4 regions of the Streptomyces sp. NPDC058985 genome follow, and region 1 is predicted to be linked to each of the others. Evidence: riboswitches for the same ligand, from Rfam matches in the RefSeq annotation. Region 1 holds a riboswitch; each other region holds the start of a gene.

Region 1 (6,915 bases):
CCGAGGACGTCCAGCTGATGGCGGATGTCGAGGTGGTTGGTCGGCTCGTCGAGGACCAGCAGGGCGGGCCGCTGGGCGAGAGCGCGGGCGATGAGGACCCGCTGGCGTTCGCCGCCGGAGAGCCGGTCGAAGGGGCGGTCGGCCAGCCGGCCGGCGTCCACCGCGGCGAGGGCGTCGTCGATGATGGCGGCGTCCTCCGCCGTGTCGCCGGCCAGCATCCGCTTGTGCGGCGTGCGGCCCATGGCCACGACCTCGCGGACGGCGAGGTCGAAGTCCGCGGCCGAGTCCTGCACCACGGCCGCCACCGTGCGCGCGAGTCGCCGCGCGGGCATCGACCAGGTGTCGGCGCCGTCGACGCGGACCGTGCCGGTGTCCGGGCGCAGGACGCGGTAGACGGCCCTCAGCAGGCTGGACTTGCCGCTGCCGTTGGGACCGACCAGGCCGATCACCTCGCCGGCCGAAGCGGTCAGCGAGACGTCGCGCACCAGGTGGTGTGCTCCGGCGGTGAGGGTGACGCCCTCGACGGACAGGTCGGTCGCGGCGCTCATGCTCCTCCTCGGTCGGTGCCGCGCCGGGCGTCCCGGCGCATCAGCCACAGGAAGAACGGCCCGCCGCACAGCGCGGTGAGCACGCCGACCGGAATCTCCATGGGCGCGGCGACGGTGCGTGCGGCGATGTCGGCCCAGATCAGGAAGACCGCTCCGGCGAGCGCGGCCGTGGGCAGCACCCTGCGGTGGTCGCCGCCGACGAACAGCCGTACCACGTGCGGGAGGATCAGGCCGACGAAGCCGATCGGGCCGGACGCCGCGACGAGTACGCCGGTGACCAGGGACAGCAGCACGAACATGCGGGCCCGGAAGCGGGCGACGTCCAGGCCCATCGTGGTCGCCGCCTCCTCGCCGGCCAGCAGCAGGTTGAGGTTGCGGGCCTGCACCAGGAGCACGCCGATGCCCAGCAGCACGGCCAGTCCCGGCAGCCACAGGGTCTCCCAGTTGACGCCGCCGAGACCGCCCAGGGTCCAGGCGAGCACCGCCCGGGCCTCGTTGCCGCGGTCGGTGGTGAGCAGCAGCAGGTCGAGGACAGCCGTGAGCACCGCCGCGATCGCCACCCCCGACAGGACCAGGCGCGTCGAGGTGATGCGCCCGCCGGTGCGGGCGGTGGCGTACACGATCGCCAGGGCGCCGAGGGCACCGGCGAACGCGGCGGCGGACAGCGACAGGGGACCGAGGAAGCCGACGCCGAAGACGATGACCGAGACCGCGCCGAGGGAGGCGCCGGAGGAGACGCCGAGCAGGTACGGCTCGGCGAGCGGGTTGCGGACCAGCGCCTGAAGGGCGGTGCCCACCACCGCGAGACCCGCACCGGTCACCGCTCCCAGCAGGACGCGCGGCGCCCGTACGTCGAGGACGATGGTCTCCCGCGCGCGGGACCAGTCCGGTTGGGTGAAGTCGGCGCCCAGGGCGTGCGTCACGATGCCCCAGACCTGGCCGGGCGGCACCTGGACCGAGCCGATGGCCAGGCCCGCCGTCGCGGAGGCCACCAGCAGGGCCGCCAGCGCGAGTGACGTCCCCGCCATCGTCGCACGCCCCGCCCGGCGCGACCGGGCGGCCGACGGGTCCGGTTCGGCTACCGCCTTGGTGGCGGTGCCGGTCACCGGAAGCTCTCGGGGTGCAGTCCGCGGGCGAGGTCACCGACCGCGTACGCCGACCGGATGCCGACCAGGGTCGCGGTCAGCGGCAGGACGACGAACCGCTTGTTCTTGACGGCGGGGACGTCGGCGAGGGCCGGCTGGGAGAGCAGGAACTTCTTCTTCTGCTCGACGCTGCCGGCTCCGGCGTAGTCGTAGATCGCGATGACCTCGGGCCTGCGCTCGACGACCTGTTCCCAGGAGACGTCGCCGAACACCTCGTCGAGGTCGCCGAAGACGTTCTCGCCGCCGGCCAGCCGGATCAGGTCGGTGCCCAGGCCCTTGCCGCCCGCGGTGAAGGCGCTCTTGTCGCCGCTGTCGTAGACGAAGACCGGCACCTCCGGTTCGCCCTTCACGGCGGCGGACGCCTTGGTGACACGGCTCTGCAGGTCGGCGATCAGCTTGTCGGCCCGGTCGGGGACACCGAAGATGCTCGCCACCGTACGGATCTCGGCGTAGGTGTCCTTCATCGTCACCTGCTTCTCGCCGCAGTACTCGCGGTTGAGGTAGGTGTCGATGCCGGCGTCGGCGAACGCCTTGCGGGAGCGGCCCTCGTTCTCGTCGAAGGCGCTGCCGTAGCCGCCGTAGACGAGGTCGGGCTCGGTGTCGAGGATCTTCTCGAACGACGGTTCCCGCTCGGCGAGTTCCGGTATCGCCTCGTAGTCCTCCTTCAGCTCCGGCAGGACGGCCGAGTCGGGGAAGGCGGTGCCGACCATGCGGTCCTTCAGACCGAGGGCGAGCATCAGCTCCGCGGGGTGCTGATGGATGGTGACCACCCGGGACGGCGGCTCGTCGTACGTCGTCTTCACGCCGCAGTTGTCGATGGTGACGGGGAAGCCCGCGGGGGACGACGCCGATGCCGAACCGTCCTGGCCGGCGTCGTCGGCGCCGCCGGACGAGCCGCACCCGGCGGTCACCAGGGCCGCCGACAGGGCGAGCGCCGCGGCCGTGCCGCGCAGGCTCCGGCGGCGTCGGGCAGGGGAGAACAGGGCTGACACGTAAGCCTCCTGGGGAGTCCGCGCTCCTCGGATCGGGCCCGCGACAGGCCAGTGTCCTGACTCCCGGGGCCGATCGCCCCCGGCTGCCCGCCCGGTGGGCGCGGGGCAGGCCGAGGGCGTGACGCCCGGTCACAGTGGCGGGACCGTGCCGGATTCGCACCGGCTTCCTGTCTCCCGTCGCGGCTATGACCTGGCGATATTACGTTCCTTTGGGCCGGGCGCAAAGCGCGGGTGGTCAGCGGGCACGCGGTGCCCGTACACGGAGCGAGGCCCCGCTGACAGCTGCCGGGACGGGATGCGAGGATGCCCGGAGCAATTGGGCGACGGCGGCCCGAGGAAGCCGGTGCGAATCCGGCGCGGTCCCGCCACTGTGATCGGCGAGCGAGCCCCCACACGACCACTGCCCGACCGGGTGGGAAGGGGTGGGGCGAGCGACGACCCGAGAGCCAGGAGACTCACGCGGTCGCCTCCTCGACGGACCACCGGGGCGGATCTCCCCGGGGAGAGGGACGATGCCGTATGCCCGCCCACACCGGCCCGGCCGAAACGACGCCCGGCGCACCCGCGGACCCGACGCCCGCACGCGTCGTCGTCTGCAGGGACTGCTGCTGCGGCACCCCGAAGATCATCGGCGTCGACCACGCGGCGCAGACGGCGCGGCTGCGGGCCCGGGTGCCCGTGCGGGTGTCGGACTGCCTCGACGTGTGCGAACAGGCCAACGTGATCGTCGTCCAGCCCTCCGCGGCGGGCCGCGCCGCCGGCGCCCGTCCCGTCTGGCTGGGACTGGTCAACGACCCCGACGCCACCGAGGACATCGCCGACTGGGTCAGCGCCGGCGGCCCCGGCGTCGCACCGCGGCCCGACATCCTCGACCTGTACGCCATCACGCCCCCGCGACGGGGCCCGGCCTCCTGACTCAGCGCTCACGAGGAGCAACCGGTGTGCACAAACGATCAGGCGCCGCCCGCCGACGTCACCGCGGCCCTGCACGACGCGGCCGCCCTCGGGGGCTTCTTCGTCCTGCGCGTCGGGGGTGGAGACACGGGCTGGCATCCGGTCGGCCACTCCTACGCGCGGGGTTTCACCGACCTCGCCGAGGCCGTCGCGCACCGCCACCGCGCGCCCGAAGCGCGGATCGGCGTGTCCATCGCCCACCTGGGTCACGCGGCACGACTCTGGTCGCCCGCCCTGGCCTGCGTACTCCTGCACGGCATCGTCCTCGACCTGAGCCGGCTGGAGCGGGCCGACGACGGCCCGGCCCTGCGCCTGCCCTGCCCCGCCGGTCTGCGCGGCGGCGGGGCACGTCCGTCTGCCGCCCTCGCGCTGTACGAGCAGGTGACGGCCCACCTGGAAGCGCTGGCCCAGGGGCTCCGGGTCAAGGTCGCCCCACGGCTGCTGGACGGCAACGCCGCCTCGGCGCTCGTCGAGGCGGCCCGCGCCCTGCTGGCCGCGCACCCCGCACTGCGCGAGCCGCTCACCGCCCTCACCGCCGAACTGCTGAACACCGGACGACTCGCGGGCACCGGAGAGATCACCGGACCGGACCTCACGTTCCGGCGCCGCAGTTGCTGCCTCTACTACCGTGCGCCGAACGGCTCGAAGTGCGGCGACTGCTGTCTGGCGGGGTAGCCGGGGCGCTCACGGCCCGTCGGGGTCCAGCGCGTTCAGGGGCTGTTCCGTCCAGATGACCTTGCCCTGCGCGTGGTACCGGGTGCCCCAGCGCCGGGCGCACTGGGCGACGAGGAACAGGCCGCGGCCTCCCTCGTCGGTGGTGGCGGCCATGCGCAGGTGGGGTGCCGTGCTGCTGCCGTCGGAGACCTCGCAGATCAGGCTGCGGTCGAGCAGCAGCCGGACACGCACCGGTTCGGCCGCGTGCCGGATGGCGTTGGTGACCAGCTCGCTGAGGATCAGCTCGGTGGTGAACGCCGTCTCCTCCAGGCCCCACTCCGTGAGCCGGCGCGTCGCGTCGGCCCGGACGCCGGCGACGGCCGAGGGGTCACGCGGCACGTTCCATTCGGCGACCCGGTCGGCCGGGAAGGCCCGGGTCCGGGCCACCAGGAGGACGATGTCGTCGTCGGGCCGGTCGGGGAGCAGCGCGTCCAGCAGCACGGCACAGGTCTCGTCCGGCGTCCGGTCCGCGCCGGTGAGCCGCCTGCGGAGCAGGTCGAGGCCCGCCTCGATGTCCCGGCCCCGGTCCGTCACCAGTCCGTTGGTGAACAGGACGAGCCGACTGCCCTCGGGAAGCCGGAACTCGGCCGGGGTGAAGGGCAGGCCACCGAGGCCCAGCGGAGGGCCGGGCGGCAGCTCGGGGAAGTCCACGCTGCCGTCCGGGCGGACGACGGCCGGCGGCGGGTGCCCGGCGCGGGCCATGGCGCAGTCACCGGAGACCGGGTCGTACACGGCGTAGAGACAGGTGGCACCGACGATGTCCGAACCGCTGCTCGTCTCGGTGCGGTCCCGGTCGAGGCCGGTCACCAGTTCGTCGAGGTGGCCGAGGAGTTCGTCGGGAGCCATGTCGAGCCCGGCGAAGTTCTGCACGGCGGTCCGCAGCCGGCCCATGGTGGCCGCGGCGTGCAGACCGTGACCTGCCACGTCGCCCACCACGAGGGCGACCCGCGCGCCGGACAGCGGAATCACGTCGAACCAGTCGCCGCCCACGCCCGCCTGCGCCGGCAGGTAGCGGTAGGCGACGTCGAGGGCGTTCTGCACCGGCAGTCCGTGCGGCAGCAGGCTGCGCTGCAGAGCCACCGCGACGGTGTGCTCGCGGTGGTAGCGCCTCGCGTTGTCGATGGCGACCGCGGCCCGCGACGCCAGTTCCTCGGTGATGGACAGGTCCTCCCGGGTGAACGGCTCCGAGCCCGCACCGCGCCAGAAGTTGGCCACGCCGAGCGCGACGCCCCGGGCGCGCAGGGGAACGGAGACCAGCGAGTGGATGCCGTAGGCGAGGACCCGGGGCGCGCGGTCGGGATCCTGCAGCTGCCAGCCGGCCTCCGCGCCCAGGTCCGCGACCAGAACGGCGTGTCCGGAGGCGAGGCCCGTCGTCGCGGGAGTACCGGGCCGAATGGTCATCGCCTCGCCGACCGGGATCAGCGGTGCGTCGTCGCGGACACCGTGCAGGACCACGCGGTGCATGACCAGGTCGCCCGGGGCGGCCTCCTCGCCGCGCATCACCGCCTCCAGCAGTTCGACGGTGACGAAGTCGGCACACTGGGGCGTCGACGCCTCCGCCAGTTCCTCGGCGGTGCGCACCACGTCGAGTGTGGTGCCGATCCGGGCACTGGCGTCGTAGAGGAGTTCCAGCCGCTTGCCGGCGCGCTCCGCCCTGCTCCGCTCCCGGTGCACCTCGGTGGTGTCCCGCAGGGTGGCCACCGCGCCCCTGGTCGTGTCGTCCCGGTCCAGCCGGCGCAGACTGACCGCCAGGAGCCGGTCCCCGGCGGTGTGCATCTCGTCCGTGCGGGTGTCGCCCGAGGAGAGCAGCTCGACGATGCCCGGGTCCAGCCCGAGGCGGTCGACGGGGAGCCCGTCGCACCGCTCGGGCAGGGCGAGGAGGCGCCGCGCCTCGTCGTTGGCGAGCACCAGGCGATCGCCGTCGACGATCAGCACACCTTCCCGGATGGTGTGCAGCACCGCGTCGTGGTGCTCGTACATGCGGGTGATCTCGACCGGCCCGAGACCGTGCGTCTGCCGCCGCAGCCGCCGGCTCACCAGGGCGGCGGCGCCCAGGGCCAGCGCGAGCGAGGCGGCGCCCGCGACCAGTAGGGCGGGCAGTTGGCGCTGGGCCGACTCGTTGACGTTGGTGATCGTGATGCCGACGGCCACACCGCCGACCACGCGGCCGTCGGCGGCCCGCACGGGGGCGTCGGCGTTCACCGTCGGGCCCACGCTCGTGTCGAACGTCCGGGTGACCGACCGGCCGCCGAGAACCTCCTCCAGCAGTCCGTTCGGGCTGATGACGCGTTTCCCGATCAGTGCCGGGTCGGGGTGTGTCAAGCGGATCCCCGCGTCGTCGAACACCACGACGTAGTCGACGTCGGAGGCCCTGCCGACGGCTTCGGCCCGGGGCTGGAGCACCGCGGTCGGGTCGGCTCCCGTGACCGCCGCAGCCGTGCCCGGAGCCATGGCGAAGGACTCCGCGACACCCAGGGCCGTGCGGCGGGCGTCGCCGGTGCTGTCGCGCTGCGCCTGGAACAGCAGGAGCACCACCGCGGTGACGATGAGCAGCACCGCTGT
Region 2 (6,915 bases), on a different contig from region 1:
CGCGATGCGCCCGCGCACGCCGGAGAGGGCGGCCGTGCGCAGGGCCATGGTGGCGCCGGTGGACCAGCCGAGCAGGACGACCTGGCGGGCGCCGTGGTCGAGGGCGTAGCGGACGGCCGCGTCCAGGTCGCGCCACTCGGTCTCGCCGAAGTGGTGCAGCCCGTCGGGCGAGGGCGGCGCGCCGACGTCGCCGCGGTAGGCGAGGGCGAGCACCGGGACGCTGCGGTCGTGCAGGGGTGCCAGCAGGTTCAGGACGTGTTCGCGGGTGGCGGCCAGCCCGTGTACGGCGATGATCCAGGTCGGGCGGGCCCCGGGCACGAACCAGGCCGGGAGCGGGCCGAGTTCGCCCGGGATCTGGACGTCGGTGTGGTCGAGGTCGAGGGCGCTGCCCGGGTTGCCGACGTAGAGGTTCGGCGTGAACCAGGCGCGGTCCCCGGCCTCCAGCGTGCCGTGCGTGACGCGTTCGAGGCGGCGTACGACGGTGTCGGCGCCGTGCTCGGCGGCGTCGAGTACCGGGCCGACGACCGCGTGGGAGCCGTCGCCCGCCAGCCCGTAGCGGCCGGGGCGCAGCGCGGCCAGGTCCCGGGTGAGGGTGATCCGGCCGGCCGCGGTGCCGTGCACGGTGAGCCGGGGTTCGGTGGGCAGCGGCCGGCCGGGGGGCGCCTTGAGCGCGGCGTCGCTGGCGAGCCGGCCGGCCGCGACGCTCGCTGCGCCGGCCGCCAGGGCAGCGGTGAGGGCGGCGGCCGTTGCTGTGACAGTGCGCATGGGGCCAGTCTCCTGGTGGAGTCCTCGGGCGGCCAGTGGGCGGTGGACGGGGGGTGACGGCGCTCCGTCAGGGACGCCTTCCGCCTGTCCGCCGGGGCCGGGAGCCATGGTGCGGTCCCGCTGCCGGTACCCCCGAACGGGCCGGGTACGCGCCGCGTCAGCCCGGCCGGCCACCCGCGCAGCCACCCCGCCGCCCCGCGACCGCCGTACCGGGGAACACGGTCCCCCCGGAACGGCCCGGGTACGCGCCGCGTCAGCCCGGCCGGCCACCCTGCCGCTCCGCCGGCCCACTCGGCCCCTCCGAGCCCCCCGGCAACCGACCGACAGCGACCCGGAGCCGACAACACCCCTCAGAGGCACCCGCCCCGCCACCGCCGTAACCGGGAACACGGTGCGCCCCGCCACCACCCCGGAACGGACCGGCACGCGCCGTGTCAGCCCTGCTGCCCGTACCCCTGGAGCCGCTCCGCCGCCTCCGCCAACTGCCCCGGCGTCAGGAGCGACGGGGTGCGGCCCGGGACCGAGGAGGCCGTCAGCCAGAGCCGGCACATCCACTCCAGCTGGGCGGTGCGGTCGTACGCCTGGTCGAGGGAGGTGCCGTAGGTGAGCGTGCCGTGGTTGCGCAGCAGGCAGCCGGTGCGGCCGGTGAGGGCGTCGAGCGCGGAGCGGGCCAGTTCGTCGGTGCCGTAGGCGGCGTAGGGCGCGACCCGGACGGGGCCGCCGAGCGCGGCGGCCATGTAGTGCACGGGCGGCAGTTCGGGCACCAGCAGCGAGACGGCCGTCGCGTGCACGGCGTGGGTGTGGACGACGGCCCGGGCGGCGTCGTCCGCGCGGTACACGGCGAGGTGCAGGGGCAGTTCGCTGGTGGGGACGAGGGTGCCGAGCACCTGTCGTCCGTCGAGGGCGACGCCGGTCACGTCACCCGGGGCCAGACGGTCGTACGGCACACCCGAAGGGGTGACGAGGACCGTGTCGCCGACGCGCACCGAGACATTGCCGGAGGTACCGACCACGAGCCCGTCCGCGACCGTGCGCCGGGCCGCCGCGACGAGTTCCGTCCAGGCCCGCTCCTCGTCCGGACGGGCAGCCCGTCCGGCCCGCGAATACGTCACAGTCACCGTCTCCTCACGAGCGCTCCCGCGCCTCTCCCGGCACGTCGCCGACCGGTCTGGCGGTGATCCTGCCAGGGACGTCTCCGGAGAGCACCGGGACGGCCACGCACAGGGACGCGGCGGCCCCGCTTCCGGTCACCGTGACGCCCTGCCCAGTTCATCTTCCGTTCACCATGGTTACCTACGTTCGTCCAGCCAATGACCTCGAACGATTGCCTGGGTAAATGGAAAGCTTCTCGCTGATCCTCGCGATTGTGGTGGTAACCGCACTCGCGTTTGATTTCACGAACGGTTTCCACGACACCGCGAACGCGATGGCAACGACCATTTCGACCGGTGCGCTCAAGCCCAAGGTGGCGGTGGCGATGTCCGCCGTCCTCAACCTTGTAGGCGCCTTCCTCTCGGTGGAGGTCGCCAACACGATCTCCAAGGGTCTCGTCGACGAGACCGGCATCCGTCCCGAGGTCATCTTCGCCGCCCTGGTCGGCGCGATCCTCTGGAACCTGCTGACCTGGCTGGTCGGCCTCCCGTCCAGTTCCTCGCACGCCCTGATGGGCGGTCTGATCGGTGCCGCGGTCGCCTCGGCCGGCGTCGGCGCGGTCAACGGCGACGCGCTCGTCACCAAGGTACTGATCCCCGCGATCGCCGCCCCGCTGGTCGCCGGTGTCGCGGCGCTGCTGGGCGCGCGGCTGACCTACCGGCTCGGCCGCCGGGCCGACGGCAAGGCCGCCGCCAAGGGTTACCGCGCCGGGCAGATCGCCTCCGCCGGGCTGGTCTCGCTGGCCCACGGCACCAACGACGCCCAGAAGACGATGGGCATCATCACCCTCGCCCTGGTCGCCGGCGGCGCGCTCGCCCCCGACTCCGACCCGCCCATGTGGGTCATCCTCTCCGCGGGCATCGCCATCGCGCTCGGCACCTACCTCGGCGGCTGGCGCATCATCCGCACCATGGGCAAGGGCCTGACCGACCTCCAGCCCCAGCAGGGCTTCGCCGCCCAGACCAGCGCGGCGACGGTCATCCTGGCCTCCTCGCACCTCGGTTTCTCCCTCTCCACCACGCACTCGGTCTCCGGTGCGGTGATGGGCGCGGGCCTCGGCCGCAAGGGCGGCGTGGTGCGCTGGTCCACGGCCACCCGGATGTTCGTCGCCTGGGGTCTGACGCTGCCGGCCGCGGCCCTGGTCGCCGCGATCGCCGAGTGGGTCTGCCGCATGGGCGACTGGGGCACGGCCTGCGTCGCGGTCTTCCTGGTCGCCTCCAGCGCCGCCATCTGGAAGCTCTCCCGGCGCGAGGTCGTCGACCACACCAACGTCGTCGACCCCCACGAGCCCGAGTCGGCCGGTGTGGTCACCACGGCGATGGCCGCCGTCTCGCCGCCCCCGGCGCACCTGGCCGAGGAGCTGCCGGCCGATCCGTCCGAGGCCAAGACCCCGTCGGCCGCCACCACCGTCTGAGCCCGCGTCCCGGGTACGAAGGAAGCGAACCCCCATGAGCATCGACTGGGCAGCACTGGGCTCCGTCTTCGGCGTCAGCCTCGTGGCCACCGTGGCCCTGGTGGGCCTGTTCACCCTCGGCATCGTCGGACTCAGCCGCCAGGAGCGGGCCACCGCCGAGGGCGGCTCCGCGGCCCTCGCGGTCACCGGCGCGTACGCGTGCTTCGCGGCCTGCGCGGCGGCGGTGGCGTACGGCATCTATCTGATCGTCGCCTGACCCGCCGCACACCCCGGGGGCGGCGCGCGGGACGGACTCGGACCGTCCCGCGCCCCGCCCTTCGTGTACCGGCGCACACCACCCGTGTGTGGGGCTTCGCACACTCCCCCGCCGCAGGTCAACGCCAGGTTGACGGGTGTTCTCGCGCCGTGGTGGACTTCCGGGGCCATCTACGGCGGCAGGAGAGGAAGCCCGGTGCGATTCCGGCGCGGTCCCGCCACTGTGACCGGGGAGCAGACCCCGGTAGCCAGGAACTCTCACCGCCGGACTCTTCGAACCAGGGCGTGGACACCCTGAGTGAGGACGCGACGCGATGCCCGGCTGCCGATCGACGTTCAGTACCAGGTGCTCCCACGCCCGTGTGACCGGCTGAACCCGTGCGTGGCGGACGCGTCTTCGCGTACGGCGCCGCCGCCGGCCTGCTCGGTGACCTCCTCCTCGGCGACCCCCGCCGCGGGCATCCGGTCGCCGCGTTCGGCCGCGCCGCCGGTGCCGTGGAACGGGTGCTGTGGCGTGACCACCGGGGCTGGGGCGCGCTGCACGCCCTCGTGTGCGCCGGAGGCGCCACCGCCCTCGGCGCGGCCGCCGCGCACGCCGTGCGCCGCTCCCCCGCCGCCTCGGTCGCACTGACCGGCGCGGCCACCTGGGCCGTGGTCGGCGGTACGTCGCTCTCGCGCGAGGCCCTGGCCGTCGGCCGGGCGCTGGAGGCCGGGGACGTCGAGGCGGCCCGGGCGCGGCTGCCGCACCTGTGCGGGCGGGACCCGCAGTCGCTGGACGCCGACGGGATCGCGCGGGCGGTCGTGGAGTCGGTCGCCGAGAACACCTCGGACGCGGTGGTGGGCGCCCTGGTGTGGGGTGCCGTCGGCGGAGTGCCGGGGCTGCTCGGTTTCCGGGCGGTGAACACCCTGGACGCCATGGTCGGCCACAAGTCGCCCCGCTACCGGCGGTACGGCTGGGCCTCGGCCCGCCTCGACGACCTCGCGGGCTGGCCGGGCGCCCGTCTGACCGCCCTGCTGACCACCGTGGCCGGCGGCGATCCGCGGGGCGCCGTACGGGCCTGGCGCGCGGACGCCGGACGGCACCCGAGCCCCAACGCCGGTCCCGTGGAGGCGTCTTTCGCGGGCGCCCTCGGGGTGCGGCTCGGCGGGACGCTCTCCTACGGCGGGCGGGTCGAGCACCGGCCCGTGCTGAACGGGGCGGCGGGGCGCGCCGTCCGGGCCGGTTCCGGCGACATCGAACGGGCCGCACGGCTCTCCCGGCGCGTGGGCCGGCTGGCGCTCGTCGTGTGCGCGGGCGCGCGGCTGCTGGTGCGCGGGGCCGTCAGGAAGGGACGTACGTCATGAACGGTGGCCTGCTCGTCGCCGGCACCACCTCCGACGCCGGCAAGAGCGTCGTCACGGCCGGGATCTGCCGCTGGCTGGTGCGCCAGGGCGTGAAGGTCGCGCCCTTCAAGGCGCAGAACATGTCGCTCAACTCGTTCGTGACGCGCGAGGGCGCGGAGATCGGGCGGGCGCAGGCCATGCAGGCCCAGGCCTGCCGGGTGGAGCCGACCGCGCTGATGAACCCGGTGCTGCTCAAGCCCGGCGGTGAGCGCAGCAGCCAGGTGGTGCTGCTCGGCAGGCCCGTCGGCGAGATGAGTGCCCGTGGCTACCACGGCGGGCGGCAGGAGCGGCTGCTCGGCACGGTGCTCGACTCGCTGGCCGAGCTGCGCGGCACCTACGACGCGGTGATCTGCGAGGGCGCGGGCAGCCCGGCCGAGATCAACCTGCGCCGCACCGACATCGTGAACATGGGGATCGCGCGGGGCGCCGGGCTGCCCGTGCTGGTCGTCGGCGACATCGACCGCGGGGGCGTCTTCGCCTCCTTCTTCGGCACGGTGGCGCTGCTCGCGCCCGAGGACCAGGCGCTGGTCGCCGGCTTCCTCGTCAACAAGTTCCGCGGCGACGTGTCGCTCCTGGAGCCCGGCCTCGACATGCTGCACGGGCTGACCGGGCGGCGGACGTACGGGGTGCTGCCCTTCCGGCACGGGCTCGGCATCGACGAGGAGGACGGGCTGCGGGTCTCGCTGCGCGGCACGGTGCGCGAGTCCGCGGTCGCGCCGCCGGTCGGCGAGGACGTGCTGCGGGTCGCCGTCTGCGCGGTCCCGCTGATGTCCAACTTCACGGACGTGGACGCGCTGGCCGCCGAACCGGGCGTGGTGGTGCGGTTCGTGGACCGGCCCGAGGAACTGGCCGACGCCGACCTGGTGATCGTGCCGGGGACCCGCGGGACGGTCCGGGCGCTGGAGTGGCTGCGTGAGCGGGGGCTGGCGGAGGGTCTCGCGCGCCGGGTGGCCGAGGGCCGGCCCGTGCTCGGCGTGTGCGGCGGGTTCCAGCTCCTCGGCGAGCACATCGAGGACGACGTCGAGTCGCGCGCCGGGCACGTCGACGGGCTCGGACTGCTGCCCGTGCGGGTGCGGTTCGCCCGCGAGAAGACCCTGACGCGCCCGGTGGGCGAGGCCCTCGGCGAGCGCGTCGAGGGGTACGAGATCCACCACGGTGTCGCCGAGGTCCTGGGCGGTGCCCCCTTCCTGGACGGCTGCCGGGTCGGCCAGACCTGGGGCACGCACTGGCACGGCTCGCTGGAGTCGGACGGCTTCCGGCGGGCGTTCCTGCGCGAGGTGGCCGCCGCCGCGGGCCGCCGCTTCGTGCCGGCCCCCGACACCTCGTTCGCCGCGCTGCGCGAGGAGCAGCTCGACCGGCTCGGCGACCTGATCGAACAGCACGCGGACACCGACGCGCTGTGGCGGCTCATCGAGTCCGGCGCGCCGCCCGGGCTGCCCTTCGTGCCACCGGGGGCGCCCGCATGAGCGCGGTGCGGCCCCCGCAGGAACTCGAACGCGACGTGGAGGACGACAACAAGTGACCAGTACCCCGTTCCCGTTCACGGCCGTCGTCGGCCAGGACGACCTGCGCCTCGCGCTGCTGCTGAACGCCGTCTCCCCGGCGGTCGGCGGCGTGCTGGTGCGCGGCGAGAAGGGCACCGCCAAGTCGACGGCCGTCCGCGCGCTGTCGGCGCTGCTGCCGGCCGTGGCCGTGGTCCCGGGCTGCCGCTTCTCCTGCTCCCCGGGGTCGCCCGACCCGGGCTGCCCCGACGGTCCGCACGAGCCCGGGACCGGTACCGAGCGTCCTTCGCGGATGGTCGAACTCCCCGTCGGCGCCTCCGAGGACCGGCTCGTCGGCGCCCTCGACATCGAGCGGGCGCTCGCGGAGGGCGTGAAGGCCTTCGAGCCCGGCCTGCTGGCCGACGCGCACCGCGGCATCCTGTACGTGGACGAGGTCAACCTCCT
Region 3 (6,915 bases), on a different contig from region 1:
TCCCCGGGTGGTGCGCTCACCCACCGGGCGCGTCCCGGCCGGCCGGGACGGTGCGTACCCGCAGGGCGTTGGCGGCGGCCACCGCGCGGTGGGTGGCGAGTTCGGCGGTCTCCGCCTCCGCGTACACGATGCCCGCGTATCCCCGGCTGTCGCCCAGGTGCTCGATGAGTTCGCCGGCCTGCTTGGTCGGGTACCAGGCGGGTCTTCCCGGCATGCCGGTGAGCCGGTCCAGCCCGGCGACTCCGGTGAACACGCCGGGAGCGGCCGGGTAGCCGAGGACGAAGGCGACCGCCGGACCGCCGGGAAGGTCCACGTCCATGAGACCGGGGCGGCGGCCGAGCGCCGCCTCGACCATCGCCTCGTACACGTTCACGCCGAGGCTCCGGCACAGCCCTTCTCCGACCAGCGCGCCCCCGATGCGGGGATTGACCTCCACCACTTCCGGGCCGTCGGCGGTCAGTACGAACTCCACGTGTGCGAAGCGGTCGGTGTAGCCGATGGCTTCGAGGACCCGGTCGAGCCAACGCTCCAGGGACGTCGCCTGCGGGGCGGGGAAGGCGACCGGGAAGGCGGTGATCTCCTCCCGGAAGTGCGGCTCCGGTGACATCAGCCGGCTGGACACCCCCAGCAGCCGGGTCCGGCCCGCCCAGGTGAGCGTCTCGGCGCTGTATACCGGGCCGCTGAAATAGGGCTCCGCGAACAGGCGTCCCTTCAGCTCCCGGCCGGACGCCTGCGCCAGCGCCGCGTCGAGTTCGTCCTCGTCGCGCACCAGCCACACGTTCTGGCTCCCGGTGCCCGCGGTGTCCTTGAGCACGAGCGGCAGCCCCGCCTCCTTCAGCAGCAGCCCGCGAGCCTCGCGGTCCGGGTATGCGCCTTCGACGGCCCTCGCCCGGGTGAGACCCGCATCGTGCAGCCTGTTGCGTACGGCGGCCTTGTCCCGGGTCAGCCGCAGGACGGCTGGGTCGAGACCGGGCAGGCCGAGGCGTTCGGCGAGGGCGGCGCCGCTGAGAGTCCAGGTGTCGGTCGAACTGATCAGACCGCCCAGCCGCGGGATGCGGCGGAGCAGCGCGGTGACCCGGTCCACGTCGAAGGTGTCGGTCACGACGACTTCGAGGGCGCCGGCGGGCAGCCGGTCCAGTTCGTAGGCGTAGTAGGCGGGATCCCGGGTGAGGAGCACCAGGCGCTCACCGAGCCGGTCGGCGGCGCGGACCAGACGGCCGAGGCCGAAGGTCAGTGACTCCAGGCAGGCCACGGTCATGCGGCACGCTCCTTCCGGTCGGCCGGGCAGCCGGTGCGCCGCCACGTCATCCTCGACCAGGGCATGGCCATCTCCTCCGGAGTGCGGACCTCGACGGGTTTCAGCGCAGCTGGTTCCAGAGCCTCGGAGTGCCTGGCGAACACGCGCTCCACGTAGCGGTGTCCGGTGTCGGCCCCGATCACCAGGTGCAGTCGGTCGGGATGGCGGCGGCCCTCGTACGTCGCCGTGAGGTAGCCGGCACCGGTGGACAGCCCGGCGAACACCGCGTGCTCGCGCAGCAGGGCGACGGCACCGGACATGGCGTGGGTGAAGTCCAGCCAGTGCACGGTGTCGTAGAGATGGTGCCGGACGTTGTCGAAGGCGATGGACGAGCCGATGCCCGCGATGATCGCCTCGGGATCGTGATGGTCCTGGCTGCCGAAGGTGACGCTGCCGAAGGGCTGGACGCCGACCAGGCGCACCGAGGGGTCCGTGCCGCGCAGGCGCTCGACGATGCCGCCGGTCGAGGCGCCGGAGCCCACACCGCCGACGACGGTCAGCGGTGTGTCCGGGAACTCCGCCGCGATCCGGTCGGCGACCTCCTGGTAGCCGAGGTAGTGGACGTCGTCGTGGTACTGGCGCATCCAGTGGTGTCCCGGACGCTCGGCGAGGATCTCGCGCACCCGTCGCACCCTCAGTTCCTGGTCGAGCTTGAGGTTCCGCGACGGTCTGACCTGTTCCACGGTACTGCCGAGGATCTCCAGTTGGGCGAGGGTGGTGGCGTCGACCGTGGTGGAGGCGACGATGTGGCACCGCATGCCGTACCGGTGGCAGGCCAGGGCGAGGGCGTAGGCGTAGATGCCGCTGGAGCTGTCGATCAGGGTCTGTCCCGGACGGACGGTGCCCCGCTCCAGCAGATGGCGGACGGCGGCCAGAGCCGAGTAGATCTTCATCGACTCGAACCGCAGCAGGACCAGCCCGTCGGTGAGCCGGACGAGGTCCGGTGCTTTCAGGGCGTCGGCGATGTGGGGGTGGATCACCCGTAGCCTCCTTGGGCGAAGGTGCACTGGTGGCCGAGCGAGCGGAAGAACGCGGAGAGGTCGGACTTGACCCGGGCGCCCGGGCGCGAGGCGAAGAGATACCCGGCCAGGCAGCCGGTGTGGGCGACGAAGACGCCGTCGGCGCCGAACCGCTCACGATGGGCCTGCAGGCTGCCGAAGGTGGCCTTGGGCAGAACCTCCTGGGACAACGCGGCGCTGACCGACGCGGCACGGGCGACGGCGGCCGGGTCACCCGAGTCGAAGCCCTTCACCAGATCGGTCAGACACCGCTGGTACTCCTCGCCGCGGCGCCGGTAGTGGTCCAGCAGCAGGGGAGTGACGGCGGCGGTGTCCACCGTGCCGGGTTCCGTGACGTAGGCGGTGTGGAAGCCGAGATCCGGTCCCAGCCGCCGCACGACCCGGTGCCGGCCACTGAGGTACAGGGCGAACTCGTCGAGGAAGACGCTGTCGGAGCGCTCGATCCGCGCGAGGACGCCGCGGACCACCTCCGTGTCGTACGGCAGGGAGAAGACGCGGAACAGGCAGCGCAGCGTCGCCACGATGTCCGCCGTCGAACTGGCCATCCCCACGCCCACCGGCAGTTCGGAGTGGGTGTGCCAGTCACCGGGGGGCAGCGTGAGGCCGTAGTGGTCCAGGAAGAGCCGGACCGCCTCCACCGACTTCTTCCCGAGCGGCGGTGCGTGCGGCGGAGGGCCGGCCGCCGTCCTCGGAGTGAAATAGACCCACGCGTGGCGGTCCACGGGAAAGGACACCACCGCGATCTCGGGATCGGCGCCCACGCGCAACGGGCCCTGGTACAGCTCACCCAGAGTGCCCTGGCAGACACCGGACACCGTGCCGCCGTCCACGTCCGGCTCCCGGGGGCTGTACGGCCGACGCGAACCGGCTGGGTCCCGCACACCATCCTCCTCCGTACCGGGCCTTGAACGCCGACGGGGCAGGAGGCGCGGCCACCCGTACGACGTACGACCGCCCGTACCGCCGACCCAGTCCACGAGGTCACGTGCACAGCCCGCGCGGGACGCGGGCGCAGTGGCAGGTCTTCGGACTCGCGGGCACGTCCGCCGGAAGGGCGGACACCTACCGGCCGTCTCTTCCCCGGCCCTGACGGGGGCCCAGTGACATCGACGGCTTCCGTTCCCACTCACCGCTGCGGGACAGCCCCGGATTCGCACCGGGTTCCCTCTTGCGTCGCACCACCGGGCGCCCGGTCGGGCGGGAGGCGCGAACCGACTGCGGACATCAGCGTAGGGGGCCTCCCACGCCTGCGACAGTGCGGCTTCGACGGTTGTCCTGAATGTGGAGGGCGGCACGAACAGTGTCCCCTGTTCGGTTGTGGTGGCGGCTGTGGCCGGATAACGACTCTGGTGACCGCGCTGCCCGCAGTTCGTGCAGGATCCGCGTCTGCCGTCAGCGCTGCAGGGTCAGCAGTCCCGGACGGTAGGGCAGGAGGCCGTAGTCGCCGCCGGAGTTGGGGCTGCGTCCCTGGTAGAGCAGCTGCAGATTGCAGGGATCGACGGTCATGGTCTGATCGGGGCTGGTGCGGATCAGTTCGCCGTGGCTGATGTCGTTGGTCCAGGTGGCGCCACTGTTGGCCTTGCCGGCGAAGGGGTTGCTCTCGGTCGCGGCCTGGGGGGTCCAGGAGCCGTTCAGACTGGTGGCCGTGAACGAGCGGAAGTACCGGCCCTGTGAGCCGATCGCCTCAACGATCATGAGATAGCGGTTCTGGCCCTGCAGTTTGTAGACCTGCGGGGCTTCGAACAGGTTGTTCGTCGTATCGCTCATGATCACCGTCGAGGTCGAGCCGAAGCTGCCCGGGAAGTTCCCGATCGGCATGGCGGCCCGGTAGATCTTGCCGTTGTCACCGGCGAAGAACAGGTACATGTTCGTGCCGTCACCGATGAGTGTCTGGTCGATGGGGCCCGTCCCGGAGCCGGAGATGCTTCCGGAGAAGAGCACCTGCTCGGACGACCAACCGTTGGGGTTGGTGGGATCACTGGACGTCCGGTAGGAGAAGGCGGTCCCGCCCCACTGGTAGGCGAGCACCCAGATGTTCTTCGGCGCGAAGTAGAAGAGCGTGGGTGCGACGGTGGAGTTGTTCATCGTGTTCTGGCCGGCCGAGGCCATCTCCGGCCAGTTGGTGAACAGGCCGAAGTTCATCGAACCCCACCTCGTCCCCGTGTCATGCGTGGTGGCGTAGACGAGTTGTCTGCCGTTGTACGGGGCGACGGTGAAGTCCTTGAGCGAGACCCACCCCTGTTTGGGCTGCGCCAGCGCGCCCGTCGACGTCCAGCGGTAGTTCGACGGGAGGTCGCACGAGCCAGGGGTGCCTGCGCCGACCTCGACGAGCCGCCACTGCTGGTTGGTACCGCCCCAGTCGTCGTACTGGACGATGTTCGCGTTGTCGGCGGTGGAGGCGCCCTGTACTTCGAGGGCCTTGTTGCTGTGGCGCGAGACGAGCCTCACGTAGCCGTCCGGGCCGTCGGCCAGCCGCCACTGCTGGTTGGCGCCGTTCAGGTCGGTCCACTGGACGATCGAGCCGCCGTTCGCGGTGGACCAGTTGTGGACGTCCAGGACCTTGCCCGAGTGGCGGGACTTGACGCGGTAGTAGCCGTCTCCGGAATCGACGAACTGCCACTGCTGCTGGCTCTGGTCGTTCCTGGTCCACTGGGTGATGCGGGCGCCGTCGCCGGTCGCCATGTTGTAGACGTCCAGGGCCTTGCCGCTGCTGCGGTTGACCAGCACATACGAGGCGTTGGGGTCTACGGTCGCCGCCTCGGCGGGCTGGGCGCCGAGGAAGGCGGCCACCAGCAGCAGGGGCGCGAGAACCCCGAGTACGCGTCTTGGGCGGACCGGGAACGGGTGGCGAAGCCACATCAGGGGGCCTCCTTTGGGGGCGGGGTGGGGCGCCGCCGATGAACCCTGGAGCGGCAGCCGCGCCGGGCGCAGAGGATTCGAAACTTTCGCTTCGCTCTCGGATCTGTGACGCCACAAGCTAGGAAGGCGCGGTCCCCCGGTCAAGGTCTGTCGCCGATCTGTCCGCAAACAGCTCCTCCCCGAGTGTGATGAGCGCGCGCGTCACCTGCGGATCACCAGGTAGTTCGCGAAAGCGGCTCGCTGGTGCTGGGGTCCGCCGACCTGAACGGGTTTCCGAAATTTTCGATTTGACGGCGGAAATATTTCCGACGCAAGAGGATTGACGAGTCACCGTCAACCCCTCAATCATCTGTCTGGTAACTCGACCGAAGACCGAGATATCGAACAGCGCGGGATCGGGGCGGGCTGCGCCGTATGCAGAGCCGCGCACACCTGCCCCAACAAATCCGCGCGCCGAGACACCTGCGCCACTCCGCATGTCGTCCCCATGAGGCTCGCACCGGCACCCGGCGTACGTCACTCGGCGGACGACCGGGCCCGTCCGTGCCGATGGAGACCCTCCCGGGTCCCATGCCCCCGATGCCCGGTGACCCCGTTCTTCCTGCCTTGGAGGCACAGCCATGGGCTCATATGCCCTTCCCGGACCCGTTGTCCGGCGGAAAACCCGCGTTCTGCTGCTGGCGTTGGTCGCCGGCGTCCTGGGAGTGGTCGCCGCACTGGTCGCGCCGCCGCCCGCGCAGGCCGCCGAGAGCACGCTCGGTGCCGCGGCGGCGCAGAGCGGCCGCTACTTCGGCGTCGCCATCGCCGCGAACAGACTGAGCGACTCGACGTACGCGACGATCGCGGCCCGCGAGTTCAACTCGGTGACGGCTGAGAACGAGATGAAGATCGACGCCACCGAACCGCAGCGGGGCCAGTTCAACTTCACCGCCGCCGACCGCGTCTACAACTGGGCGGTACAGAACGGCAAGGAGGTGCGCGGCCACACCCTGGCCTGGCACTCCCAGCAGCCCGGCTGGATGCAGAGCCTCAGCGGCAGTGCGCTGCGCCAGGCGATGATCGACCACATCAACGGCGTGATGAGCCACTACAAGGGCAAGATCACGCAGTGGGACGTCGTGAACGAGGCCTTCGCCGACGGAAGTTCGGGAGCGCGACGCGACTCCAACCTGCAGCGCACCGGCAACGACTGGATCGAGGTAGCCTTCCGCGCCGCGCGCGCCGCCGACCCGTCCGCCAAGCTCTGCTACAACGACTACAACGTCGAGAACTGGACCTGGGCCAAGACCCAGGCCATGTACGCCATGGTGCGGGACTTCAAGCAGCGCGGGGTGCCGATCGACTGCGTCGGCTTCCAGTCGCACTTCAACAGCGGCAGCCCCTACAACAGCAACTTCCGGACCACCCTGCAGAACTTCGCCGCCCTCGGCGTCGACGTGGCCGTCACCGAACTCGACATCCAGGGTGCCTCTGCCTCGACCTACGCCAACGTGGTCAACGACTGCCTGGCCGTCTCGCGCTGCCTCGGTGTCACCGTCTGGGGTGTGCGCGACAGCGACTCCTGGCGTGCGGAGCAGACGCCGCTGCTGTTCAACAACGACGGCAGCAAGAAGCCCGCCTACACCGCCGTCCTCAACGCACTCAACGGCGGCTCCACCACACCGCCCGCGGACGGCGGAACGATCAAGGGCGTCGCTTCGGGCCGTTGCCTGGACGTGCCCGACAACAGCACCACCGACG
Region 4 (6,915 bases), on a different contig from region 1:
CCGCGGACCGTGCGGGCGGCGGCGACCAGGTTCTCCAGCGACGCACGGGTCTCGGGCCAGCCGCGGGTCTTCAGTCCGCAGTCGGGGTTGACCCAGAGCCGCTCGGCCGGGATGGCCTTCAGGCCCGTACGCAGGAGGTCGGCGGCCTCGTCGGCGCTCGGGACACGCGGGGAGTGGATGTCGTAGACGCCCGGTCCGGCCTCGCGGGGGTAGCCGTGGGCGGCCAGTTCCCGGGCGACCTGCATGTGGCTGCGGGCCGCCTCCAGACTGATGACGTCGGCGTCGAGGTCGTCGATGGCCTGGACGATGTCGCCGAACTCCGCGTAGCACATGTGGGTGTGGATCTGGGTGTCCGGACGCACCCCGCTCGTGCTGAGCCGGAACGCCTCGGTCGCCCACGCCAGGTAGGCGGCGTGGTCGGCGGCCCGCAGGGGCAGGGTCTCCCGCAGCGCGGGCTCGTCCACCTGGATGACCGAGGTGCCGGCGGCCTGCAGGTCGTTCACCTCGTCGCGCAGGGCGAGGGCGACCTGGCGGGCGGTGTCGCCGAGGGGCTGGTCGTCGCGGACGAAGGACCAGGCGAGCATGGTGACCGGCCCGGTGAGCATGCCCTTGACCGGGCGGTCGCTCAGGGACTGGGCGTAGTTCGTCCAGCGCACCGTCATCGGCTGGGGGCGGGAGATGTCACCGGCCAGGACCGGCGGCCGGACGTAACGGGTGCCGTACGACTGGACCCAGCCGTGCTGGGTGGCGAGGTAGCCGGTCAGCTGCTCGGCGAAGTACTGGACCATGTCGTTGCGCTCGGGCTCGCCGTGCACCAGGACGTCGATTCCGGTCTTCTCCTGGAAGGAGATGACCTCCTGGATCTCCGACTTGATGCGCTCCTCGTAACCGGCCTCGTCGAGGCGCCCGGCGCGCAGGTCGGCGCGCGCGGTGCGCACTTCGGTGGTCTGCGGGAACGAGCCGATGGTGGTGGTCGGCAGCAGGGGCAGCCCGAGGTGGGCGCGCTGGGCCGCGGCCCGTTCGGCGTACGGCTGGGAACGGCGGGTGTCGGCGTCCGTCACGGCCTCGGCACGGGAGCGGACGGCGGGGTCGCGGGTGATGGGTGAGGTGGCCCGGGAGGCGAGGTCGGCGCGGTTGGCCGCGAGTTCGCCGGTGATGGTGTCGGTGCCCTGGGCGAGGCCCTTGGCGAGCGTGGCGATCTCGGAGGTCTTCTGCCGGGCGAACGCGAGCCAGCGCAGGATCTGCGGGTCGATGTCCCGCTCGAGGGCCGCGTCCAGCGGGACGTGCAGCAGGGAGCAGGAGGCGGAGACGTCGACACGGTCGGCGAGCCCGAGCAGGGTGCCGAGTGTGGTCAGGGACTTCTGCAGATCGTTGATCCAGATGTTGCGGCCGTCGACCACACCGGCGACCAGGCGCTTGCCGGGCAGTCCACCGACGGCGGCGAGCGCGTCGAGGTTGGCGGCGGCGGCCTCGGTGAAGTCCAGCGCCAGCCCGTCCACCGGTGCCTTGGCCAGCATCGGCAGGGCGTCGCCGAGCCGGTCGAAGTACGAGGCGACCAGCAGCTTCGGACGGTCGGGCAGGGCGCCGAGATCACGGTAGGCGCGCTCTGCGGCGTTCAGCTCGGCCGGGGTGCGGTCCTGTACGAGGGCGGGTTCGTCGAGCTGGACCCATGCGGCGCCGGCCGCACGCAGGTCGGCGAGGACCTCGGCGTACACGGGAAGCAGCCGGTCCAGGAGCGTGAGCGGCTCGAAGTCCGCGGGCACGCCGGGAGCGGGTTTGGCGAGCAGCAGGTACGTGACAGGACCGACCAGGACCGGACGGGCGGTGAAGCCCTCCGCGAGGGCCTCCTTCAGCTCGGCGACCTGCTTGGTGGAGTCGGCCGTGAAGACGGTGTCGGGGCCGAGTTCGGGGACGAGGTAGTGGTAGTTCGTGTCGAACCACTTCGTCATCTCCAGCGGCGCCACGTCCTGGGTGCCGCGGGCCATCGCGAAGTAGCCGTCCGTCGCGTCGGCGGCGACGGCGGCGCGGTGCCGTTCGGGGATCGCGCCGACCATGACCGTGGTGTCGAGGACGTGGTCGTAGTACGAGAAGTCGCCGGTGGGCACCTCGTGGATGCCGGCGTCGGCGAGCTGCTCCCGGTTGTTCCGCCGGAGTTCGGCGGCGGTGGCGTGGAGGGCGTCGGCGGTGACGCGGCCCTTCCAGTAGCCCTCGATGGCCTTCTTCAGTTCACGGTTCTGACCCTGGCGGGGGTAGCCGTACACGGTGGCCCGTGCTGCCGCGGCTGCGGACTTCGCTGTCACGGAGATCTCCTTCGCGAGATGAATCCCTGAGATCCCGGGAGACGGGACGAGAGCGCGAAGGTCGCGGCTGACCACCGGACGGTGACTACCCCGCGCGGCAAAGGCACGGTCCCTCCGTCTGGTGCACGCCGACCCGCCCTCGAGGTCACCGGGATGTCCGCGCACGGAATGGTCCGCACGCGGGCAGTTGGCAGGTCTTCGGACTCGCGGGCACGCCCTCCGTCCGGAGGACACCTACTGGCCGTCGCTTCCCGGGCCCGGTACGTCGGACCCAGTGCGTATGACGGCGGTCGTTCCTGCTCACCGCTGCGGGGCAGTCCCGGATTCCCACCGGGTTCCCTCTTACGACACCCCGCCTGGCGGACGGGGCGAACCAGCTGCACCGTTCACCCTACCGGGGCCGGCCCCGGAACAGGCCGGATGCGTCCGGCATGCGGACGGTGCGACGGGACACGCCGCCGGCGGACTACTGCTGGGCCCAGTCGTTCCGGTCCCGCTCCGGCGCGTCGGCGTGCCGCGGGCAGGCCGTGTCGTGCGCCGAGCCCAGCGAGGTCCACCACACCTCGCAGCAGTCGGCACTCACGGGGACGCGGGCGGCGGCTGGGCGGGTGCACTCCGGGCCGTGCACGGCGCCGTCGGAGTGCCGCCAGAAGGCGCAGCAGGGGGCGAGGCCGACCGGCTGCACATGAGGCGGCCGGGCCAGGAGTTCGGCCCGGCGCGCCAGGACGGTCCTGCGCCGGTGCTCGGCTCCCTCCCGGGCCGCGCACCAGGCCATGACCCCCGCGGCGTAGAGACCGGGCAGGGCGAGCCAGGGGTGGTGGCTGCCCCCGTACCAGGCGGCGACGAGCAGGAGAACGGCGGCGGCACGGCACCCGCGTGCGGTGCGCAGGCTCGGTGTCACAGGAGACTCCCGTGGGTCGGCGACGGAGAAGGCCTCAGGACACCCGTATGCCCCCGGTCCGCGGACCTACGTCCACCCGTCGCGCCGATCCGCGTCCGGGTAGGTCCTCAGCCGCGTGGAGGGGCGGAAACTCCGTTGCGGACACCGGCCGACGCCCCCGATCCTGCTCGCATGTCCACCGCCGACCTGCGGCCGGCCACCCTTGCCGACGCGCCCGCCATCACCCGTCTCCTCAACGAGATCGACCGGATCGAGATCGGCCGCCCCGAGACCGACCAGCACACCGTCGAGGCCGACCTGAAGCATCCCGAGACGGATCTGACCCGGGACTCGTGGCTCGCTTTCGACGGCGGCCTGCTGGTGGCGTACGGGCTGCTGTGGGACGAGTCCGGCGGCGAGCGCGTGGACATCGACCACTACGTGCTCCCCGGCCACCAGGACACCGGCCTGCGGCTACTGGCCGCCATGGAGGACCGCGCCCTCGCCAAGGCACGGACCAACGGGGCCGCTCGGGCCGTCGTCCACCTGCACCTCAACGCCCGGCCCACGACCGACACCGCGCTCCTCGCGGAGCGGGGCTGGCGGGTCGTCCGGTCCCACCACGTCCTGCGCCGGGCGGTGGACCCGGCGGCCGACCTGCCGCCGCGGGCCCCGGCCGGGGTGAGCGTGCGTGCCTGCGCGACGGAGGCGGACCGTGTCCGGGTGCACGAGCTGTACCAGGAGGCGTTCGCCGGCCACTTCGACTTCCAGCCGCGCCCCTACCGGCTCTGGCTCAGCGACATCGACGCCGAGGGGCTCGACTGGTCCCTGGTGTGGATCGCCGCCACCGACGACCTGGGGGACGCCGGTTTCCTGCTGGCCCGGGACGACCGCGAGGCCATGGGCTGGATCCGCGCCCTCGGCGTGCTGGGCGAGGCACGGGGGAGGGGCCTGGGCGGATTCCTCCTGCGGCACGCCTTCGCGCACTTCGCCGCGCGGGGCCGGGACACGGTGGGCCTCGGGGTCGACACGGCCAACGCCACGGGCGCACCGCGGCTCTACGGACGCAACGGCATGACCGTCCACTTCGCGGTCGACACCTGGGAGGCCGTCATCGGCTGACACCCGGTGCGGCACCCGGTGGCGTCCTCTGCATGATGGCGGGTCAGTTGATCGATTCGCAGCCGCTGCGATCGCCGTTGATGTTTCGGTACCGCGGGAACTTCAGGTACCGGGAGCTCTGAGTGCCGTACTGGCCGTCGGCAGAAATGTTCTCCCGTCCCTGGGCGGTCGCGAGGGCATCACGCGTGGCCGGCCCGAAGTCGCCGTCGGTCGCGAGGTTGAATCCGTAGCAGGAATTGAGGGTGAACTGGAGCCAGCTGACGCCGGATCCTGTGCTGCCGTAGTCCATCCAGCAGTTGGCGGTTCTGCCGGTGCCGGTTTGATATGCCGGCCGGGTGATGGAGTACCCGGGGGTGACCCCTGATGATGTGACCTGGTTGCTGTTGCACTGCCCGGCGTATGCTGCCGTCGCGGAGGGTGCGACCGCCATGGCCCCGCTGAGTAAGCCAGCTGTGAGGGCACCGATCGCCACCACGCGTGGGGCTCGTGAAGTCGGACGTGTGATCATGAAAGCGTCTCCCGGAGTCTTGGCGGTGAGGAACTCGTCCCTGACCTGCTGAGCCACTCTAGGATCCTCGCGGCCTCAAGGCTTTGCCGTGTGTGCACGGAACCTGGTCAGTCGTGCACCGGTTCGAGGTGACGCCGCCGGGCTCGGTAAGGCTTCGATGCCTGATGGCGGTGCCTTCAGGATGCACACCGTTGCAGTACTGGCTAGCTCTGCGGCCTCTCGTCGCGCCGCGCTCGCTCCCGCGCGTGGTGGCCGAGGGCCGCGCTGCGGCTCGTCGACAGGTGGTGCAGGACCAGTTCCTGGACGCGCTCCACGTCGCGTTCCGCGATGGCCTGATAGAGAGCCTCGTGTTCCAGGGCGACGGCCATCAGGTCGTCGTGCTGGCCCATGAGCCAGCGCAGGCGGCTGCGCAGGACCCGTTCGAGTTCGTTGAGCAACTCGTTGGCGGCCAGCGAGATCACCGTCTGGTGGAAGTCGGCGGCGGCCCGGCGGGCTCCCACCGCGTCGTCGGCGCGGGCCGCGTCGAGTTCGGCGTCCACCGTCGCACGGAGCCGTTCGAGACCCTCGCGGGTGTGCCGACCGGCGGCGAGCCGGAAGGCCAGGGTCTCCAGACCCGAGCGGACCTCGTCGAGGTCGGCGATGTCGCTCGTGGTGAACTCCCGCACCACCGCCCAGGACCGCGGCCGCGGTGTCACCAGCCCTTCCGACACCAGCGTCCTCAGGGCCTCCCTGACGGGCAGCCGGCTCACGCCCAGCGCCTCGGCCAGCTCCCGCTCCACCAGGCGGCTCCCCGGTCGCCGCACGCCGTCCACGATCTCGTCGCGCAGCTGTCGCGTGACCCGCTCGGACTCGGGCGTGAAGCCCTCTGACGCAGCCATCGCCGTCCTTCGTCCCTCTTCCCGTTCCGAGCCGCACGAACGCGCCGTGCGGAGCGGCGGCCGGGCGGCCCGTCAGAATACCCCGGAGCCGGCCGCCGGCCGGGGCGCGGGAGGAGTCGGCGACGGGTCAGCCCACCCGCGGGGGCCAGTTGACGATCCGCTTGGCGCGCGGAGGCGCGTAGGTGCGCACCTTGGACGTGGACAGGCCGAGGCGGACCAGGGACTCGGCGACCGTCACGGCGGCCGTGACGCCGTCGACCACGGGGACCCCGGTCCGTTCCACCACGCGTTCGGCGAGCCCGGCCATGCCTCCGCAGCCCAGGCAGATCACCTCGGCCCGGTCGTCCTCGACCGCGCGGGCGGCCTGTTCGGTGATGGCGTCCACGGCGGCCTGTTCGTCCCGCTCCAGCTCGAGCACCTGCAGCCCGCTGGCGCGCACCGAGGCGCACCTCGCGCTCAGTCCCGCCACCTCCAGCCGCTCCTCGATCAGCGGGACCGTACGGTCCAGGGTGGTGACGACGGAGTAGCGGCGGCCCAGGAACTGGGCGGTGCTCGCCGCGGCCTCGGTGATGTCGACGACGGGTACGTCGAGCAGTTCCTGGAGCCCCTCGCGGCCGTGCTCCCCGTAGCCCGCCTGGATCACCGCGTCGAACGGCTCCGGGTGGGCCCGGACGGTCTCCATGACGGCGACGGCGGCGAGGTAGCTCTCGTAGTTGCCCTCGACGGACTCCGCGCCGAAGGCCGGGGTCAGCGGCACGATCTCGGTGCCCTCGGACGCCGCGGCGGCGGCCTGCTTGCCGATCGCGTCGGTGATGGACTGCGTGGTGTTGACGTTGACCACGAGGATGCGCATGGGTGGGGCCTTCTGCTCGGATGGACGGTTCCCGGCTGGCGGGAGGACGTGCGCGGCGGCGACGGAGTGTCCGTGCGGGGGTGGTGTGCGGTGGTGAGGGGGCCTGATCCGTCCCTTAGGCGGAGCTGTTGTCCGGGGCGGGGCCGGTGGGGAGGGCCGGGTGCGTCGTCGTCTCGGCGGAATGTCGGGTGCCTGCGGCGAACGTGCCCTGTGCCCGGGGCGGCGTCCGCGCGGTCGGAGGGCCTGATCCGTCGCGCGGCGGAGCAGGCCCGTCCTGCGGCGAGTTGCCCCGCCCGCTGGGGAACTCGCCCCGCCCCGCCCCGCAGTGCCCCGTGCCCGCGGTGGACGTGGTCCGCGACGGTCGGGGGCCCGGT

Evidence for each region. Region 1 has a riboswitch for cobalamin ahead of ACFW01_RS06015 (ABC transporter substrate-binding protein). Riboswitches for the same ligand answer to the same signal wherever they lie in the genome.
Region 2: linked by a shared signal. The riboswitch ahead of ACFW01_RS23540 (cobalamin biosynthesis protein) and the one ahead of ACFW01_RS06015 (ABC transporter substrate-binding protein) in region 1 are both predicted to bind cobalamin.
Region 3: linked by a shared signal. The riboswitch ahead of ACFW01_RS23090 (hypothetical protein) and the one ahead of ACFW01_RS06015 (ABC transporter substrate-binding protein) in region 1 are both predicted to bind cobalamin.
Region 4: linked by a shared signal. The riboswitch ahead of metE (5-methyltetrahydropteroyltriglutamate--homocysteine S-methyltransferase) and the one ahead of ACFW01_RS06015 (ABC transporter substrate-binding protein) in region 1 are both predicted to bind cobalamin.

What each region holds. Positions count from the first base shown of each region.
Region 1 is NZ_JBHYJX010000005.1:82,671-89,585, forward strand. Features, by position in the region: gene ACFW01_RS06005 (ABC transporter ATP-binding protein) at 1-548, opposite strand, end outside; gene ACFW01_RS06010 (FecCD family ABC transporter permease) at 545-1,654, opposite strand; gene ACFW01_RS06015 (ABC transporter substrate-binding protein) at 1,651-2,676, opposite strand; cobalamin riboswitch at 2,714-2,894, opposite strand; cobalamin riboswitch at 3,019-3,142, shown strand; gene ACFW01_RS06020 ((2Fe-2S) ferredoxin domain-containing protein) at 3,205-3,600, shown strand; gene ACFW01_RS06025 ((2Fe-2S)-binding protein) at 3,625-4,314, shown strand; gene ACFW01_RS06030 (SpoIIE family protein phosphatase) at 4,324-6,915, opposite strand, start outside.
Region 2 is NZ_JBHYJX010000028.1:77,628-84,542, reverse strand. Features, by position in the region: gene ACFW01_RS23560 (alpha/beta hydrolase) at 1-765, opposite strand, end outside; gene ACFW01_RS23555 (class II aldolase/adducin family protein) at 1,200-1,877, opposite strand; gene ACFW01_RS23550 (inorganic phosphate transporter) at 2,102-3,331, shown strand; gene ACFW01_RS23545 (hypothetical protein) at 3,366-3,587, shown strand; cobalamin riboswitch at 3,724-3,864, shown strand; gene ACFW01_RS23540 (cobalamin biosynthesis protein) at 3,965-4,930, shown strand; gene ACFW01_RS23535 (cobyric acid synthase) at 4,927-6,435, shown strand; gene ACFW01_RS23530 (putative cobaltochelatase) at 6,488-6,915, shown strand, end outside.
Region 3 is NZ_JBHYJX010000027.1:95,488-102,402, reverse strand. Features, by position in the region: gene ACFW01_RS23105 (MFS transporter) at 1-24, opposite strand, end outside; gene ACFW01_RS23100 (ATP-grasp domain-containing protein) at 17-1,258, opposite strand; gene ACFW01_RS23095 (cysteine synthase family protein) at 1,255-2,277, opposite strand; gene ACFW01_RS23090 (hypothetical protein) at 2,274-3,197, opposite strand; cobalamin riboswitch at 3,332-3,497, opposite strand; gene ACFW01_RS23085 (non-reducing end alpha-L-arabinofuranosidase family hydrolase) at 3,709-5,175, opposite strand; gene ACFW01_RS23080 (endo-1,4-beta-xylanase) at 5,796-6,915, shown strand, end outside.
Region 4 is NZ_JBHYJX010000049.1:54,100-61,014, reverse strand. Features, by position in the region: gene metE (5-methyltetrahydropteroyltriglutamate--homocysteine S-methyltransferase) at 1-2,300, opposite strand, end outside; cobalamin riboswitch at 2,472-2,693, opposite strand; gene ACFW01_RS31850 (hypothetical protein) at 2,767-3,201, opposite strand; gene ACFW01_RS31845 (GNAT family N-acetyltransferase) at 3,373-4,302, shown strand; gene ACFW01_RS31840 (peptidoglycan-binding domain-containing protein) at 4,346-4,867, opposite strand; gene ACFW01_RS31835 (GntR family transcriptional regulator) at 5,014-5,688, opposite strand; gene ACFW01_RS31830 (aspartate/glutamate racemase family protein) at 5,816-6,541, opposite strand.